DNA from 3 places in the Streptomyces sp. NPDC101165 genome. Region 3 is predicted to be linked to each of the others. Evidence: riboswitches for the same ligand, from Rfam matches in the RefSeq annotation. Region 3 holds a riboswitch; each other region holds the start of a gene.
The links. A riboswitch is a leader RNA that binds a small molecule or an ion and turns the genes downstream of it on or off. The one in region 3 is predicted to bind cobalamin.
Positions count from the first base shown of each region.

Region 1 (6,219 bases), on a different contig from region 3:
AGATCGGCGCGGGCGTCACCCTCGGCGTGGGAGCCTTCGTCCACTACGGCACCACGCTCGGCGACCAGGCACAGCTCGCCCCCGACTCCTTCCTGATGAAGGGCGAGGAAGTCCCCCCTGCAGCACGGTGGGAGGGAAATCCCGCCCGGGAAGCAGATGCCGCCGGCGAACGGTAGGCCAACCGACCGATCTACAGCCGACCGTCACGGTGCCCGTATCGGCAATGACCGCAAGGACGCCGGGAGAGACCCGGAGTACAGCTCTCGAAGCACCATGAGGATCCCGTCACGGTCGTCGCCGGGGGTCAAAGGCAGAGTGCCGGGCAGGCGGCTGCTGCGGATCGTGACCAGCCTCAACACCCCTTCCAGCGGGGCCGCACTGCCCGCACTGTGCGTCACGCAGATCACCAACTGGGGCATCGTGTACTACGCGTTCCCCGTCCTGAACCCGCAGATCACCGCCGACACCGGATGGTCCACAGGAGCGACCACGGCCGCTCTCTCCACGGCACTGCTGGTCTCCCCCCTGGCGGGGATCCGCATCGGTCGCATGCTCGACCCCCGCGGGCCGCACACAATGATGACCGCCGGCTCGGCCCTTGGCGCGCTCAGCCTCCTGATCGTGGCCACAGTCCCAACACCGCCATCTTCACCCTCGGCTGGCTGCTCGCCTGACTCGCCAAGGCCTCCACCTTCTACCAGCCGGCCTTCGCCGCCCTGACCCGATGGTGAGCCCCGGACCACGTCCGCGCCCTGACCGTCGTGACACTCGCGGGCGGTTTCGCCTCCACCGTCTTCGCCCCAGCGACTGCAACATCCCATACTTGCGCCCACCTGGCCCATTGTGAGTTGCCCAGTCGCCGACGCGCCTGCGACACAGAAGATGAGCCACTGGGGCAGCGTCATCGTGTTCAGGATGGGCCCAACTGCCACGGTGGCCTTCTTGGCCTCACCTGCAGAGCACCGCTACAGCCCCACAATGGCATGTCTACGACATCCACTCCCCGCGCGTGCCCGGCGCGGGCGAGGCGGCCGACCTCCTGCGCCTCGGGCTCGCGGCCATCCCGGCCGAACGCCTGTGGGTCAACCCGGACTGCGGGCTCAAGACCCGCGGCTGGCCGGAGGTACGGGCCTCCCTGGAGAACCTGGTCACCGCGACGCGGACCGTGCGCACGGAGATCCAGTCACCGAGCCCGCCCCGGCCGGGGCGGGTCTGCACGGCTGCCCCGCAAGCCCGTACCGTCGTACGCACACAGTCCAGACACCCCGCCCCACGGCGGAAGCAGGAGGAGCAACCGCGTGACCAGCCGCGTCACTCTCATCTCACCCGCGACCACGCCCTCGCTGCGGCGGGCCCGCTTCGACGACGGCGACTCGATCGAGGACGGCGCGGCGGCACGGGCCAGGTCGGCGGCCGGGTCCCTGCCCGCACCAGGCCGCGTCCTCGCCTCTCCCAGCGTGCGCTGCCGGGAGACGGCCTCCGCGCTCGGCCTCGACGCCTCGGTGGAACCGGAGCTCTCGGGCCTCGACGTGGGCCGGTGGCGGGGGCGGACGCTGGACGACGTCGGTGCCGCCGAGCCGGAGATGGTGACCCGCTGGCTGGCCGATCCCGGGGCTGCACCGCACGGCGGCGAGTCGGTGCGGGAGCTGTGTGCACGGGTCGCGCGCTGGCTGGACACGAGTGGACTGGCGGACGGCAGGACGATCGCCGTGGTGGAGCCCGATGTCGTACGGGCCGTGGTGGTACACGCGTTGGGCGCGCCCGAGGCGGCGTTCTGGCGCCTCGACGTCCCGCCGCTCACGGCGACGGAGGTCACCGGCCGGTCCGGGCGCTGGAACGTGCGCCTCGGACACGGCCTCGCCCAGCCGGGGGACTGACGGCGGTCAGGGAGTGGCGTCCCGATGGCGACGCAGCAGTGCCGCGATGGCGCACCGCAGGCAGTCGGTGTCCGTGTCGCCGGTCGTGCCGTGGTCGCCGTGGCAGTCGACCGTCGTCCGTCGGCCCGCGCCCTCATCCGGTGTGCGGCAGGCAGCCGTTGGGCCATCGACCAGGGCTGCCAGCTCGTCGAGAAATCTCTCGGTCCGTTTGACCTGCTGGGCGAGCACCCGTACCCGCGCGCTCTGGCCGCCGATCTGGCGTCGGCTGGCGATGAGTTGGGCGTACTCCTCCATGGTCAGGGCGACCGCCTCGCGTCCGCCGAGAGTGATGTGGCACGGTTCGGGACGTTGTCTGGCCACTCGGCTCCTCCGCTCGTCGCCTCCGCAGGTGTCCCGGAAACGGGAGAGGGCCCCCGGACGGTTCCGAAGGGCCCTCTCGTGTCCTGAACAGATCAGTGCGTGGCGGGAACTCTCCGCCCGGACGCGGCCGTCGCGGGCTTCGGGTTCAGCTGCCGCTCGGCCAACTCGCCGAAGAGCAGGCCGAATCCACCCCACAGTACGGCCTGGATGGCCAGTGCGGAGAGGCGGAACCGCCACAGCAGGGTGGCTGGGAAGTCCTTCGGCACCTCGTTGACGGCCGGCAGGAAGGCGTAGGCCAGGCCGATCACGACGGCGAAGGCGGCGACCGCAACGACGGTCGCGTACCAGGTGCCCAGGGAAGGCGCCAGGCGCTTGCCCAGGATGGTGGCGGCGACCACCAGGAGCACGCTGAGCAGCATCATCAGGAAGTACAGGGTCGTCCGCTTGCCGATGGTGTCGGGATCACCGACCGACGGCGGGTTGGCCGGGTACTTCAGGAACGGGACGACGTACACGGCGAGCAGTGCACAGCTGGACAGCAGCAGCGCGGTCGCCCGCGGGCTGAAGCGGCCGACACGGCCGAGCGCGACGCAGAAGGCGAGCGCGGCGATGCCGCCGAAGGCGACCCCGTAGATGAGGACGCCGGTGGCCAGGCCCGCGGTGGACTGCAGGGAGCGGGAGACGACCTCCATCCCGTGCTCGTGGGAGTGGGCGTCCTCGAAGCTGATCGCGCTGTCGACGTTCGGCTCACCCAGGAAGTAGGCGGCTACGAGGGCGAGCACGCCGGCGGCCAGGCCGGCGAGCATGCCCCGCACGAGAAGGTTTCTCACGGTTGCGGAGTTCATGGTCGAGCGGCGTCCCTCGCGTCAGTGGCAGGGGAAGCCGAGAAGGTGGCGTGCGTCGTGCACCCACTCGTGGACGTCCGTGCCGTTGAACACGGAGGTGGCGCCCTGCTCGGCGCCGACGAAGTACAGCAGGACGAGCATGAGGATGCCGAAGAAGACCGCCCACGGTGCGATCGCCTTCAGCGGCAGCGTGGCGGGAACGGCGGGGGTGGTGGCTGTCGGCTGGGCGACGGTCTGCGCCATGGCAGGACCTCCTCTGGGAGTTCGCGTCCCATCTCGGTGGTGCACATGACGACGGCCACGGGTCTGACTCACGGGCCACCCAGGGGTGTTCCGCATACAGTGGCGCGACCGTTCCGGATTCCCACCGGCTTCCGACTCGCCGTCGTCGATATCGGACAGACCGTACCGCGTGGCGCGTGCATGGCCAAGACCGCGTGGTCCGTCGTGATCTTCCTCTCGCGTCGGCGCTGCGCCGACGGGCTGGGTCTGCCGGGCTGTGCGGCCCGGCAGACCTGCTCCGTCCTCGTGTCGCTAGCCGCGCCGACCCGACGGATCGGATGCGACCGTGTCCCGGTTCTGGCCGGGAACCGAGCCGGCGTCAGGAGATCCGGCACCGGTTGCCACTTGCCGCGCCTGGTCCCCGTGGCCCGGCCACCAGGCGGCGTGGCCGATCAGCGCGGTGAGGCTCGGCGTGAAGAACATCGCCATCACGAAGGCGGCGACCGCGATGCCGAAGGAGACCGCGAAACCCATCTCCGTGAGCAGCGCGTTGCCCGCCAGCATCATCGTGGCGAAGGTCGCCGCGAGGATGAAGCCGGCCGCCGCGACGGTCGGTCCGGCGTGCCGGAGCGCCATGCCGGCCGCCTCGCGGGGCTCGCGGCCCTCGCGGGCCTCCTCGCGGAGCCGGGCGATCATGAGGATGTTGTAGTCGGTGCCGATGGCCACCACGAACAGATACATGATCACCGGGAGCATGAACATCAGACCCGAGTGTCCCTGTCCCTCCTGGAAGATCCAGACCGTGGCGCCGAGCGTGGCACCGAAGCCGAGCCCCACCGAGGCCATCAGGTACCAGGGGGCGACCACACTGCGCAGCAGCAGCCCCAGGATGACCATGATGAGGAGGGCGGCCACGGGGAAGACCGTCCGGTAGTCGTGGTTGACCGCCGTGGCGATGTCCTTGAAGATCGAGGACATACCGCCGACGAGGGCTTCGGTGCCCTCGGGTGCGTCGGAGTGCGCGACGTCGCGCACCTCGCCCACGGCGTCGATCGCCTTGTCCGTCGACGCCTCGTACTTGAGCGTGACGGTGAAGTCGGCGGTGGTGCCGCCCTTGTTCAGCTGGGCCAGACGGGCGTTCGCGACGCCGTCCACGGCACCGAGCTTCTGCGCGTACGCGTCCAGGCCGGACTTGTCCAGCGGCTTGCCGTCGGTGCTGGACAGGAAGACGTCGGTGGGTGCGGCCGCGCCCGCCGAGTACGCCTTCTGCATCTCGTCCTGGACGACCATGGACTCCTTGGTCTTGGGCATGGAGCCCGCCGCCAGGTCGAACGTGGCGTTGAAGCCGAGGGTGCCGAGCGACAGTGCGACCAGGACGAGGCCGGACAGCGCGGCGGTCAGCGCCGGGCGGCGCTGCACGCCCCGGCCGAGGGCGGCGAACCGGGCGTTCTCCGGCTCCCGTTGCCAGGACTTGGAGGGCCAGAAGACCTTCGGTCCGATGAGCGAGACCACGGCCGGGATCAGGGTCAGGCCCGCGACCAGCGTGGCGGCGACCGCGATGGCGAGGGCGGGGCCCATCTGCTTGAGGAAGCCGAGCGTGGACAGCGCCAGCGCGAGGAAGGCGATGATGACCGCTCCGGCGGCCGAGGCGATGGCCTCGCCGACCCGGTCGACCGCGTTGATCATGGCCTGCTTCGGCTCGTCGCCGGCGCGCAGGCGCTCGCGGTAGCGGAACATCAGGAAGAGGAAGTAGTCCGTGCCCACACCGAAGAGCACGACGATCAGGATCGACGAGATCGAGCTGTTGGCCTGCAGGTCGAACAGCTTGGTGGCGTAGGCGATCAGGCCGTTGGCGACGGCGGACACCACGCCGATCAGGACCAGGGGGAGGATCGCCAGGATCGGCGCCCGGAAGATGATCAGCAGGGTGATCAGGATGATCGCGAAGGTGCCGATTCCGATCAGCGCCTGCCCGCGTTTGGACGAGTCCTGCTGGTCGAGGGCCTGCGCGGCGGAGCCTCCGAGCTTGACGTCGAGGTTCGTGCCCGTGGTCAGTTTCTTGACGTCATCGCGCAACGCCTTGGCCGCGTCGATCTGTTTGGGCTGGCCGGCGTTCCTGCTGTCCATCTGCACCAGGGTCAGGTCATACCTGCCGTCCTTGGACGGCTGGCCGGGGACGACCTTCTGCACCTGGTCGATGTGCTTGCTGCCCAGTTGTGAAGTGATCCGGGCGATGTCCTGTTTGTCGGCGGCGGTGAGCTTGCCGCCGTCGGTGCGTTGGTACAGCGCGATCGCGGACGGGGTGAAGGCGCTGGGGAACGCCTTCGCCTGTAGCTCCGCCGCTTTGATCGACTCGTAACTCTTTGGCAGGAAACTGCTCTCGTCGCTGTTCGAGGGCAGGCTCGGCGCGGTGGCGACGATCGCCACCGCCGCGATGAGCCATGCCACGATCGTCCAGACGGGATGACGGACGACGGCATTCCCAATGCGTCGGAACATGCGGAAGGTCCTCCTGGACAGGAAGATCACCGCAGCCCGGGGAGCGGACCCTGGCATCGGCGACCCTGACCGGCCGTCACTCTCGGGCCGGTCGAATGGTTGTCTTGTGATGCGATCGTAGTGACCGCACGCCGAGATCATTCCATCGCGCGACGCCTGGCCGGGAAAAACCCTTCTCTTTTCAGTCACGGCAGTTCATGCGGGGCTTGACGCGTGAACTCCCGTCTGAATGACGGGTGTTGGCGTGCGCCGCGCAGGACGGCGGCCGACACATGGACGCCCTATGGTCGCGCCTACCGCACGCCACTGTCCGGATCCGGCTCCGGCGTACGGACTTCCCCGGCGCTCACCTGCCGTGCCCCGTCGGCGCCCGTGAGGCATGCGCGCGAACACCGTGCACCCGGGGTTCGTCGAGA
Region 1 covers NZ_JBIWPG010000012.1:286,854-293,072, forward strand. The annotation lists partial or broken gene ACIRVH_RS26925 (Pls/PosA family non-ribosomal peptide synthetase) at 1-176, shown strand, start outside; partial or broken gene ACIRVH_RS26930 (MFS transporter) at 343-812, shown strand; partial or broken gene ACIRVH_RS26935 (hypothetical protein) at 986-1,180, shown strand; gene ACIRVH_RS26940 (histidine phosphatase family protein) at 1,299-1,877, shown strand; gene ACIRVH_RS26945 (hypothetical protein) at 1,884-2,237, opposite strand; gene ACIRVH_RS26950 (CbtA family protein) at 2,330-3,082, opposite strand; gene ACIRVH_RS26955 (CbtB-domain containing protein) at 3,104-3,325, opposite strand; cobalamin riboswitch at 3,362-3,504, opposite strand; gene ACIRVH_RS26960 (MMPL family transporter) at 3,617-5,803, opposite strand.
Region 1: linked by a shared signal. The riboswitch ahead of ACIRVH_RS26955 (CbtB-domain containing protein) and the one ahead of ACIRVH_RS21560 (cobalamin biosynthesis protein) in region 3 are both predicted to bind cobalamin.

Region 2 (6,219 bases), on a different contig from region 3:
ACGGCCGGCGGACGCGTGCTGCGCATCGAGCGGCTGCGCATGGCCAACGGCGAGCCGATGGCGATCGAGACCACCCACCTTTCGGCCAAGCGTTTCCCGGCGCTCAGGCGCTCGCTGGTGAAGTACACGTCCCTGTACACCGCGCTCGCCGAGGTCTACGACGTCCATCTCGCCGAGGCCGAGGAGACCATCGAGACCTCCCTGGCCACCCCGCGCGAGGCGGGCCTGCTGGGCACCGACGTGGGCCTGCCGATGCTGATGCTCTCCCGTCACTCCCTGGACCGCGAGGGCAAGCCGGTGGAGTGGGTGCGCTCCGTCTACCGGGGCGACCGGTACAAGTTCGTGGCGAGGCTCAAGCGCCCGCAGGACTGAGGGAAGTTGGCGTCTTCACGCCACAACCTCCAAATCGACATACCGTTGTACGGACGAGGTCTTCCGCTGCCACGACACCGTCACCTAGATTGCCTGCGCATTACACAGGTGATCAACCAGGGGACGGAGCCGTGGCATGTCCGAAACGCCTGAAGTGAGACCACCGGTGGTGACGCCGGCCCGCGTGATCATCGGCCTGTGTCTCGTCGCGCCCTTCGTGGCGATGCTGTGGGTGGGCTCGTACGCCAAGACGGGCCCCGCGTTCATCGGGATCCCGTTCTTCTACTGGTACCAGATGCTGTGGGTGCTGGTCTCCACTGCGCTCACGATGCTCGCGTACCAGCTCTGGCAGCGTGACCAGAGCGCCCGCAGGGCCACTCAGGACAAGGGGGCGGCGCAGTGAAGAACGGCGTCAACGGCGTCGCGCTCGGCGTCTTCATCTTCTTCTTCCTGGCCGTCACGGTCATGGGCTTCCTGGCCGCCCGCTGGCGCAGGGCCGAGAACGAGCACTCCCTGGACGAATGGGGCCTGGGCGGACGGTCGTTCGGCACCTGGATCACCTGGTTCCTGCTCGGCGGCGACCTGTACACGGCGTACACCTTCGTCGCCGTGCCGGCGGCGATCTACACGGCGGGGGCGGCCGGCTTCTTCGCCGTGCCGTACACCATCCTGGTCTACCCGCTGATCTTCACGTTCCTGCCCCGCCTCTGGTCGGTCTCGCACAAGCACGGCTATGTGACGACCTCGGACTTCGTGCGCGGCCGCTTCGGCTCCAAGGGCCTGTCGCTGGCCGTGGCGCTCACCGGCATCCTCGCGACGATGCCGTACATCGCGCTCCAGCTCGTCGGCATCCAGGCGGTGCTGGACGTGATGGGCGTCGGCGGCGGCGAGAACACCAACTGGTTCGTGAAGGACCTGCCGCTGCTCATCGCCTTCGGCGTGCTGGCCGCGTACACGTACTCGTCGGGTCTGCGCGCCCCCGCGCTGATCGCGTTCGTCAAGGACACGCTGATCTACATCGTCATCACGGTGGCGATCATCTACATCCCGATCAAGCTGGGCGGGTTCGACGACATCTTCGCCAAGGCCGGCGAGAAGTTCACGAAGGCGGGTGCGGGCGGGCTCGTACCGGCCCCTGCGGGCCAGTGGACGTACGCCACGCTGGCGCTCGGTTCGGCGCTCGCGCTGTTCATGTACCCGCACTCGATCACCGCGACGCTCTCGTCCCGGAGCCGTGAGGTGATCCGGCGCAACACCACGATCCTGCCGCTGTACTCGCTGATGCTGGGCCTGCTCGCGCTGCTCGGCTTCATGGCGATCGCGGCCGGGGTGAACGTCACCAACGGGCAGTTGGCGATCCCGCAGCTGTTCGAGAACATGTTCCCGGACTGGTTCGCGGGCGTGGCCTTCGCGGCGATCGGCATCGGTGCCCTCGTGCCCGCGGCCATCATGTCCATCGCCGCGGCGAACCTCTTCACCCGCAACATCTACAAGGACTTCATCCGGCCGGACGCCACGCCGAAGCAGGAGGCCCAGGTCTCCAAGCTCGTGTCGCTGCTGGTCAAGGTCGGCGCGCTGGTCTTCGTCCTCACCATGGACAAGACGGTCGCCATCAACTTCCAGCTGCTGGGCGGCATCTGGATCCTGCAGACCTTCCCGGCCCTGGTCGGCGGCCTGTTCACCCGTTGGTTCCACCGCTGGGCGCTGCTCGCCGGCTGGGCGGTCGGCATGGTCTACGGCACGGTCGCCGCCTACGGGGTGGCCTCGCCGACCCAGAAGCACTTCGGCGGCTCCGCCAAGGAGATCCCGGGCATCGGTGAGATCGGCTACATCGGCCTCACGGCCTTCGTCCTGAACGTCGCCGTCACGGTGGTCCTGACCTTCGTCCTGAAGGCCCTGAAGGCCCCTGAGGGCCTCGACGAGACCCGCCCCGAGGACTACACGGCGGACGCGGGCGACGCGGGAGTTCAGGTGGAACTTCCGCCGGCCACGGCAGGCGCCGGGCACTGAGACGCGCCCCGAAGGGGCGCGAGCAACCACGATCCACCCGCAGCGGGCCGCCGACAACACGCACCACGGCGGCCCGCTGTTGACCCTCTGAAGCCGCCGCAACACGCAACAGACACAACATCTGGGGGTGACACCACGACCCGGCACTAGATGTATGCTCATCCTCGCTGTCGCCACAGGGGAATCCGGTGCGAATCCGGAACTGTCCCGCAACGGTGTACTTGCGTGCATCCGCACGCCTGTTCAGTCCGAGGACCTGTCGCCAGCGCGCGCCCGGCCGTCCGGTCCGGGTGCCTTCAGACGTCCGGGCCTCGTGGAGTGGGCTGGTGGACGCGACGCCGTGCGCGCTCGTGCTGCCCCCTGCCCTCCGCCAGGCCCTGTGCCGAGCGAGGGAGAGCCCCACGTGACCATCGCGCCAGCCGACCCGGCTTCAGCCGTCCAGGCGACCGCAGCTCCGGTGGAGACCGACGGTCCCGGTGCCGCGCTGCTGCGGACCCTGACCGAGCTGACCGCCGACCTCCCCGACGCCGACCCCGGCCGGGTCGCCGCGGCCGCGCTGCGGGGCCGGTCCGCCCGGGCCGACGAGGCGGAGCTGCGCGAGCTGGCCACGGAGGCGGCCGCCGGCCTCATCTCCGAGGACCCCGCCTACTCCCGGCTGGCCGCCCGGCTGCTGACCGTCTCGATCCGCGCCGAGGCCGCCTCGCAGGGCGTGACGTCCTTCACCGAGTCCGTCGCCGTGGGCCACCGCGAGGGCCTGGTCGCCGACCGCACGGCGGAGTTCGTACGGCTGCACGCCGCGCGTCTCGACACGCTGATCGACGCGAACGGCGACGACCGCTTCGGCTACTTCGGCCTGCGCACCCTGCACAGCCGCTACCTGCTGCGCCACCCCTTCACCCGCAAGGTGATCGAGACGCCCCAGCACTTCATGCTGCGCGTCGCCGCGGGTCTCGCCGAGGACGACACGACCCGCTCCGTCGACGAAGTCGCCGCGCTCTACGGGCTCATGAGCCGCCTCGACTACCTGCCCTCCTCCCCCACCCTCTTCAACTCCGGCACGCGGCACCCCCAGATGTCGTCCTGCTACCTCCTCGACTCCCCGCTGGACGAGCTGGACTCCATCTACGACCGCTACCACCAGGTCGCCCGCCTCTCGAAGCACGCCGGCGGCATCGGGCTGTCGTACTCCCGGATCCGCAGCCGCGGTTCGCTGATCCGCGGCACCAACGGGCACTCCAACGGCATCGTCCCGTTCCTGAAGACCCTGGACGCCTCGGTGGCCGCCGTGAACCAGGGCGGCCGGCGCAAGGGCGCGGCCGCGGTGTACCTGGAGACCTGGCACTCCGACATCGAGGAGTTCCTGGAGCTGCGCGACAACACCGGTGAGGACGCCCGCCGTACCCACAACCTCAACCTCGCGCACTGGATCCCGGACGAGTTCATGCGCCGGGTCAACGCCGACGAGCAGTGGTCGCTGTTCTCCCCGGCGGACGTGCCGGAGCTGGTCGACCTGTGGGGCGAGGAGTTCGACGCCGCGTACCGCAAGGCGGAGGCGAACGGGCTCGCGAAGAAGACCATCCCGGCCCGCGACCTGTACGGCCGCATGATGCGCACCCTCGCGCAGACCGGCAACGGCTGGATGACCTTCAAGGACGCCGCCAACCGCACCGCCAACCAGACGGCCGAGGCGGGCCACGTCGTGCACTCCTCGAACCTCTGCACGGAGATCCTGGAGGTCACCGACGACGGCGAGACGGCGGTCTGCAACCTGGGTTCGGTCAACCTCGGTGCCTTCGTGCGGGGCGGGGACATCGACTGGGAGCGCCTCGACGAGACGGTCCGCACGGCCGTCACCTTCCTCGACCGCGTGGTCGACATCAACTTCTACCCGACCGAGCAGGCGGGCCGCTCCAACGCCAGGTGGCGTCCGGTGGGCCTGGGTGCGATGGGTCTGCAGGACGTCTTCTTCAAGCTGCGCCTGCCCTTCGACTCCGCCGAGGCCAAGGCGCTGTCGACGCGGATCGCCGAGCGGATCATGCTCGCCGCGTACGAGGCCTCCACCGACCTGGCCGAGCGCAACGGCGCGCTGCCGGCCTGGGAGAAGACCCGGACCGCCCGGGGTGTCCTGCACCCCGACCACTACGACGCCGAGCTGACCTGGCCCGAGCGCTGGGCGGCCCTGCGCGAGCGGATCGCCGCGGTCGGCATGCGCAACTCGCTGCTGCTGGCGATCGCCCCGACCGCCACCATCGCTTCCATCGCGGGCGTGTACGAGTGCATCGAGCCGCAGGTCTCCAACCTGTTCAAGCGCGAGACGCTGTCCGGCGAGTTCCTGCAGGTCAACTCCTACCTGGTGCAGGACCTCAAGGAGCTGGGCGTCTGGGACGCGCGCACCCGTGAGGCGCTGCGCGACTCCAACGGCTCGGTGCAGGACTTCGTGTGGATCCCGGCCGACGTGCGGGCGCTGTACCGCACGGCGTGGGAGATCCCGCAGCGCGGCCTGATCGACATGGCCGCGGCCCGCACCCCGTTCCTGGACCAGTCGCAGTCCCTGAACCTGTTCCTGGAGACGCCGACGATCGGCAAGCTCTCCTCGATGTACGCGTACGCCTGGAAGCAGGGCCTGAAGACGACGTACTACCTGCGCTCCCGCCCGGCGACCCGCATCGCCCGCGCCGCCCAGGCGCAGAGCCAGACACCCATCCCCGTGCAGCAGGCCGCCGACCCCGACGCCGTCGCCTGCTCCCTTGAGAACCCCGAGTCCTGCGAGGCCTGCCAGTAATGACCACCCGTAACCAGAACCTGCTCGACCCGGGCTTCGAACTGACCCTGCGTCCCATGCGCTACCCCGACTTCTACGAGCGCTACCGGGACGCCATCAAGAACACCTGGACCGTCGAGGAGGTCGACCTCCACTCGGACGTCGCCGACCTCGCCAAGCTGACGCCGGCCGAGCAGCACCTGATCGGCCGTCTGGTGGCCTTCTTCGCGACGGGCGACTCGATCGTCGCGAACAACCTGGTGCTGACGCTGTACAAGCACATCAACTCCCCGGAGGCGCGCCTGTACCTGTCGCGCCAGCTCTTCGAGGAGGCCGTGCACGTCCAGTTCTATCTGACGCTGCTCGACACCTACCTGCCCGACCCGGACGACCGCGCCGCCGCCTTCGCGGCCGTGGAGAACATCCCGTCGATCCGTGAGAAGGCCGGGTTCTGCTTCAAGTGGATCAACGAGGTCGAGAAGCTGGACCGCCTGGAGTCCAAGGCGGACCGCCGGCGCTTCCTGCTCAACCTCATCTGCTTCGCCGCGTGCATCGAGGGCCTGTTCTTCTACGGCGCCTTCGCGTACGTCTACTGGTTCCGCAGCCGGGGTCTGCTGCACGGTCTCGCCACCGGCACCAACTGGGTGTTCCGCGACGAGACGATGCACATGTCGTTCGCCTTCGACGTGGTCGACACCGTCCGCAAGGAGGAGCCGGAGCTCTTCGACGACGAGCTGCAGCAGCAGGTCACGGACATGCTGCGGGAGGCCGTCGAGGCCGAGCTGCAGTTCGCGCGTGACCTGTGCGGCGACGGCCTGCCGGGCATGAACACCGATTCGATGCGGCAGTACCTCGAGTGCGTCGCCGACCAGCGCCTCACCCGCCTCGGCTTCGCCCCGGTGTACGGCTCCGAGAACCCCTTCTCCTTCATGGAGCTGCAGGGCGTTCAGGAGCTGACCAACTTCTTCGAGCGTCGCCCGTCGGCCTACCAGGTGGCCGTGGAGGGCACGGTCGACCTGGACGAGGACTTCTGAGTCCGGTCGCCCTCGGCCGACCATCGATCCGGCGCGCGTTCC
Region 2 covers NZ_JBIWPG010000004.1:454,456-460,674, reverse strand. The annotation lists gene ACIRVH_RS11200 (GntR family transcriptional regulator) at 1-372, shown strand, start outside; gene ACIRVH_RS11195 (DUF3311 domain-containing protein) at 509-775, shown strand; gene mctP (monocarboxylate uptake permease MctP) at 772-2,382, shown strand; cobalamin riboswitch at 2,502-2,661, shown strand; gene ACIRVH_RS11185 (ribonucleoside-diphosphate reductase subunit alpha) at 2,786-5,164, shown strand; gene ACIRVH_RS11180 (ribonucleotide-diphosphate reductase subunit beta) at 5,164-6,177, shown strand.
Region 2: linked by a shared signal. The riboswitch ahead of ACIRVH_RS11185 (ribonucleoside-diphosphate reductase subunit alpha) and the one ahead of ACIRVH_RS21560 (cobalamin biosynthesis protein) in region 3 are both predicted to bind cobalamin.

Region 3 (6,219 bases):
GGACGGGGATGGTCGACTGGATCCGCTCCTTCAGCGACGAGGTCGAGCGGGAGACCGGCCGGCGTCCGGTCATCTACACCACCGCCCACTGGTGGCAGGCCTGCACCGGCGACAGCCGCGCCTTCGCCGCGGACCACCCCCTGTGGATCGCCCGGCACGGCACGTCGGACCCGGGAGAACTGCCGGGCGGCTGGACGCAGTGGACCTTCTGGCAGTTCGGCACCGAGGGCGGTCTGCCGGGTGACCAGAATCTCTTCAACGGGCCGCCGAGCCGGCTGCGGGCCTTCGCGCGGGGTTGGTAGCCAAGGGGCGCCTGGGGCTTGGATCCGAACGAAATCCCACCCACCCCCCTGATGACACCCTGACGCCCGCCCCAGTTCACCTTCCGTTCACCCAGGTTGCCTACGGTCCAACAGCCAACGACCTCGAACGATTGCCTGGGTAAATGGAAAACTTCTCGCTGATCCTCGCGATTGTGGTGGTAACCGCACTTGCGTTCGATTTCACGAACGGTTTTCATGACACCGCCAACGCGATGGCCACCACCATCTCGACCGGTGCACTCAAGCCCAAGGTCGCGGTGGTCATGTCCGCCGCCCTCAACCTTGTAGGCGCTTTCCTCTCCGTGGAGGTCGCCAACACGATCTCCAAGGGCCTGGTCGATGAGACCGGCATCCGTCCCGAGGTCATATTCGCCGCCCTGGTCGGCGCGATCCTCTGGAACCTGCTGACCTGGCTGGTCGGACTGCCGTCCAGCTCCTCGCACGCCCTGATGGGCGGCCTGATCGGCGCCACCGTCGCCTCCGCCGGCTTCGGTGCCGTCCACAGTGACGTGCTCGTCACCAAGGTGCTGCTCCCGGCGGTCGCCGCGCCGATCGTCGCGGGTCTCGCCGCGATGCTGGCCACCCGCTTCTCCTACGGCATCGGCAAGAACGCCGAAGGCGAGGCCACCCGCAAGGGCTACCGCGCCGGTCAGATCGCCTCCGCCGGTCTGGTCTCCCTCGCCCACGGCACCAACGACGCGCAGAAGACGATGGGCATCATCACCCTCGCCCTCATCGCGGGCGGCGCCATCGCCCCCGGCTCCAACCCTCCCACCTGGGTCATCCTCTCCGCGGGTCTGGCCATCGCGCTCGGCACCTACATCGGCGGCTGGCGCATCATCCGCACCATGGGCAAGGGCCTGACCGACCTGGAGCCGCGACAGGGCTTCGCCGCCCAGACCAGCGCGGCCACGGCCATCCTGGCCTCCTCGCACCTCGGCTTCTCCCTCTCCACCACCCACGTCGTCTCCGGCTCGGTGATGGGTGCGGGCCTGGGCCGCAAGGGCGGTGTGGTCCGCTGGTCCACCGCGACCCGCATGTTCATCGCCTGGGGGCTGACCCTGCCGGCCGCCGCGCTGGTCGGCGCGGGCGCCGAGTCCGTCACGGACCTGGGTGACTGGGGCACCGCGGCCGTCGCCGTCTTCCTGGTCGGTGCCAGCGCCGCGATCTGGAAGATCTCCCGCCGCGAGGTCGTGGACCACACCAACGTCGTCGACGACACGGTGGAGCCGGCCGGTGTGGTGACCACCGCCATCGCCGCGGTGACCCCGCCGCCCGCGGGCACCGTCGCCGAGGGTCTGTCGGCCACGATCCCGGCGCAGGCCACCACCGAACCGGCTCCGGCGACCCCGCCGGCCGCCGCAGTCTGACCGCCCGGAAACTGAAGGAAGCATCCCCATGAAGATCGACTGGGCGGCCCTCGGCTCCGTCTTCGGCGTCAGCCTCGCGTTCACGGTGGGCCTGGTGGCCCTGTTCACCCTCGGCGTCAACGGCCTGTCGCGCCGCGAGAAGGCCACGGCGCAGGGTGGGTCCGCGGCGCTGTCCGTGACCGGTGCGTACGTGTGCTTCGCGGCCTGTGCCGCTGCGGTGGCGTACGGGATCTATCTGATCGTGGCGAAGCCCTGACACCGAAGTCTCTCCCTCGTCCGCCCTGTCGGCACCGCTCCAGCGGAACGACAGGGCGGACGCATGTCCGCCCCTGAGACGTACGCGCCGGTGCGGGCCGTGACGGTCCGTGAGTACGAACGGGAGCCCCGAGTGCCGCCCGAGGGAGTGGAATTCACCGCAACCCGGTCGCTCGGCGCCGCCCCGCGTGCCCGCGGTGTGGGCCTCAGCACAGTCCGGCATCCCAGGTCAAAGGCAAGTTGACGGCCCTTCCGGGCGCGTGGTGGACTGCCCAGGCCATGTACGGCGGCAGGAGAGGAAGCCGGTGCGAATCCGGCGCGGTCCCGCCACTGTCACCGGGGAAGAAATCCCCGGGAGCCAGGAACTCTCACCGCCGGTCTCGTCGAACCAGGGCGTGGACACCCTGAGTGAGGACATATCGCCATGCGCGGCTGCCGATTGAGGTTCAGTAACCAGGCCCTGCCTGCCCCCACGGCCGGCTGAGCCGATGGGTGCCGATCGCTGCTACGCGTACGGCGCCGCCGCCGGCCTCCTCGGCGACCTGGTCCTCGGCGATCCGCGCCGTGGGCACCCGGTCGCCGCGTTCGGCCGGGCAGCCGCCGCCGTGGAACGCGCGCTGTGGCACGACCACCGCGGCTGGGGTGCGCTGCACACCGCCGTGTGCGCCGGAGGTGCCGTCGCGCTGGGGGCCGTGGCCGAGCGGGCCGTGCGCCGCTCCCCCGTCGCTTCCGTCGCGCTGACCGCCGCCGCCACCTGGGCCGTGGTCGGGGGTACTTCGCTCGCCCGGGAGGCGTGGACCGTCGGGCGCGCGCTGGAGGCCGGGGACGTCGAGGCGGCCCGGGCGCGGCTGCCGCATCTGTGCGGGCGGGATCCGCAGGCCCTCGACGCCGACGGGATCGCCCGGGCCGTGGTCGAGTCCGTCGCCGAGAACACCTCCGACGCCGTCGTGGGCGCGCTCGTGTGGGGTGCGGTGGGCGGGGTGCCGGGGCTGCTCGGGTTCCGGGCCGTCAACACCCTGGACGCGATGGTGGGGCACAGGTCGGCCCGCTTCCGGCGCTACGGCTGGGCCTCCGCCCGGCTCGACGACCTCGTCGGCTGGCCGGGGGCGCGGCTGACCGCCGTACTCGCCGCCGTGGCCGGACCGGACCCCCGCGGCGCCGTGCGTGCCTGGCGGGCGGACGCCCGCAAGCACCCGAGCCCCAACGCCGGGCCCGTCGAGGCCTCGTTCGCGGGTGCCCTCGGTGTGCGGCTGGGCGGGACGCTCTCCTACGGCGGGCGCGTCGAACACCGGCCCGTACTGGGCGGGGACACCGGACGGGCCGTCCGGGTCACCGACATCGACCGGGCCGTACGGCTCTCCCGCCGGGTCGGCCTGCTCGCGCTCGGCGTCACGGTCGCCGCGCGCCGACTCGTGAAGGGACGTGGGAAGTGAACGGTGGTCTTCTCGTCGCCGGCACCACCTCCGACGCCGGCAAGAGCGTCGTGACGGCCGGGATCTGCCGGTGGCTGGTGCGCCAGGGCGTCAAGGTCGCGCCCTTCAAGGCGCAGAACATGTCCCTCAACTCGTTCGTGACCCGGGAGGGCGCCGAGATCGGGCGGGCCCAGGCCATGCAGGCCCAGGCCTGTCGTGTCGAGCCGACCGCGCTGATGAACCCCGTGCTGCTCAAGCCCGGTGGCGAGCAGAGCAGCCAGGTGGTGCTGCTCGGCAAGCCGGTGGGCGAGCTGAGCGCACGCGGGTACCACGGGGGGCGCCAACAGCAGCTGCTCGGCACGGTGCTGGACTGTCTGGCCGAGTTGCGGGGCACGTATGACGCGGTGATCTGTGAGGGGGCCGGTTCGCCCGCGGAGATCAATCTGCGGCGTACCGACATCGTGAACATGGGGATCGCGCGGAACGCGCGGCTGCCCGTGCTGGTGGTGGGCGACATCGACCGCGGGGGCGTGTTCGCCTCCTTCTTCGGAACCGTCGCGCTGCTGTCCCGGGAGGACCAGGAGCTGGTCGCCGGGTTCCTGGTGAACAAGTTCCGTGGGGATGTCAGCCTGCTGGAGCCGGGGTTGGACATGCTGCACGGGCTCACCGGGCGGCACACCTACGGCGTGCTGCCGTTCCGGCACGGGCTCGGTATCGACGAGGAGGACGGACTGAGGGTCTCGCTGCGCGGGACCGTGCGGGAGTCGAACACCGCCCCGCCCGTCGGCGAGGACGTGCTGCGGGTAGCGGTCTGCGCGCTCCCGCTCATGTCCAACTTTACGGACGTGGACGCGCTGGCCGCCGAACCGGGCGTCGTCGTGCGGTTCGTGGACCGGCCGGAGGAGCTGGCGGACGCCGACCTCGTGGTGATCCCGGGGACCCGGGGGACGGTCAGGGCCCTCGCCTGGCTGCGGGAGCGGGGCCTCGCGGACGCCCTCGTCAGAAGGGCCGCGGAGGGACGCCCGGTTCTCGGCGTCTGCGGCGGCTTCCAGATCCTCGGCGAGCACATCGAGGACGAGGTCGAGTCGCGCGCCGGCAGCGTCGCGGGGCTCGGAGTGCTCCCCGTGCGGGTGCGGTTCGCCCGCGAGAAGACCCTCACCCGGCCGACCGGGGAAGCCCTCGGGGAGCGGGTCGAGGGCTACGAGATCCATCACGGGGTCGCCTCCGTCGAGGGAGGGGAGGCGTTCATCACCGATGGCAGGGGACACGGCCTGGACGGCTGCCGGGTCGGTCAGACCTGGGGCACGCACTGGCACGGCTCGCTGGAGTCGGACGGTTTCCGGCGGGCCTTCCTGCGCGAGGTGGCGGCCGCCGCGGGGCGCCGCTTCGTACCGGCCCCCGACACCTCGTTCGCCGCGCTGCGCGAGGAGCAGCTCGACCGGCTCGGCGACCTGATCGAACAGCACGCGGACACGGACGCGCTCTGGCGGCTCATCGAGTCGGGCGCGCCGCAAGGACTGCCTTTCATTCCACCGGGAGCGCCCGCATGAGCACAGTGTTGTTGTTGTCGACCGCCGACACCGATCTGCTGGCGGCCCGGGCCTCCGGCGCCGGCTACCGGATCGGGAACCCCACCCGGGTGGACGTCGCGGAGGAGCTGCCGGGCCTCGTCGAGGGCGCGGACATCGCCGTCGTACGGCTGCTGGGCGGCAAGCGCGCCTGGGAGGACGGGCTGGCCGCGCTCCGGGCGTCCGGCGTGCCGACCGTGCTGCTGGGCGGCGAGTCCGTGCCGGACGCCGAGCTGATGGCCGAGTCGTCCGTACCGGCGGGTGTCGTGGCGGAGGCCCTGAAGTACCTGGTCGAGGGCGGGCCCGCGAACCTGACCGAGCTGGCCCGGTTCCTGTCCGACACCGTGCTGCTGACCGGCGAGGGCTTCGAAGAGCCGCGGAAGATGCCCGAGTACGGCCTGCACGGCTCGTACGAGATCCGGGACGGCCGGCCGACCGTGGGCGTCCTCTTCTACCGGGCGCACGAGCTGAGCGGCAACACCGCCTTCGTGGACACGCTGTGCGAGGCGATCGAGGCGCGGGGCGTCAACGCCCTGCCCGTGTACTGCGGTTCGCTGCGCGGCGCGGACGCCGGGCTGTACGAGCTGCTGGGGCGGGCCGACGCCCTGGTCGCCACCGTCCTGGCGGCCGGCGGTACGCACGCCTCGCAGGCCTCGGCGGGCGGCGACGAGGAGTCCTGGGACATCGGGGCGCTCGCCGACCTGAACGTCCCGGTGCTGCAGGGTCTCTGCCTCACCTCCTCGCGGGCCGCCTGGGACGAGTCGGACGCCGCGCTCTCCCCCATGGACGCGGCGATGCAGGTCGCGATCCCCGAGTTCGACGGCCGCCTCGTCACGGTGCCGTTCTCCTTCAAGGAGCAGGGACCGGACGACGTCCCGGTGTACGTCGCCGACCCCGAGCGGGCGTCGCGGGTGGCCGGGATCGCCGTACGGCACGCGCAGTTGAAGCACAAGCCGAACGCGGACAAGAAGATCGCGCTGGTCTTCACCGCCTACCCGACCAAGCACTCCCGGGTCGGCAACGCGGTGGGCCTGGACACGCCCGCGTCGGCGGTACGCGTCCTGGACGCCCTGAAGGAAGCCGGGTACGGGCTGACCGCATACCCGGACAACGGCGACGAGTTGATCCACCGGCTGATCGAGGCCGGCGGGCACGACGTCGAGTGGCTCACCGAGGAGCAGCTGGCGGCCGCGCCCGCGCGGGTGCCGCTCGCCGACTACCGGGCGTGGTTCGACAAGCTCGACCCGGAGCTGCGGGACGCGATGCTGGAGGCGTGGGGCGAGCCGCCGGG
Region 3 covers NZ_JBIWPG010000009.1:328,897-335,115, reverse strand. The annotation lists gene ACIRVH_RS21575 (lysozyme) at 1-302, shown strand, start outside; gene ACIRVH_RS21570 (anion permease) at 446-1,693, shown strand; gene ACIRVH_RS21565 (hypothetical protein) at 1,722-1,949, shown strand; cobalamin riboswitch at 2,195-2,337, shown strand; gene ACIRVH_RS21560 (cobalamin biosynthesis protein) at 2,437-3,381, shown strand; gene ACIRVH_RS21555 (cobyric acid synthase) at 3,378-4,910, shown strand; gene cobN (cobaltochelatase subunit CobN) at 4,907-6,219, shown strand, end outside.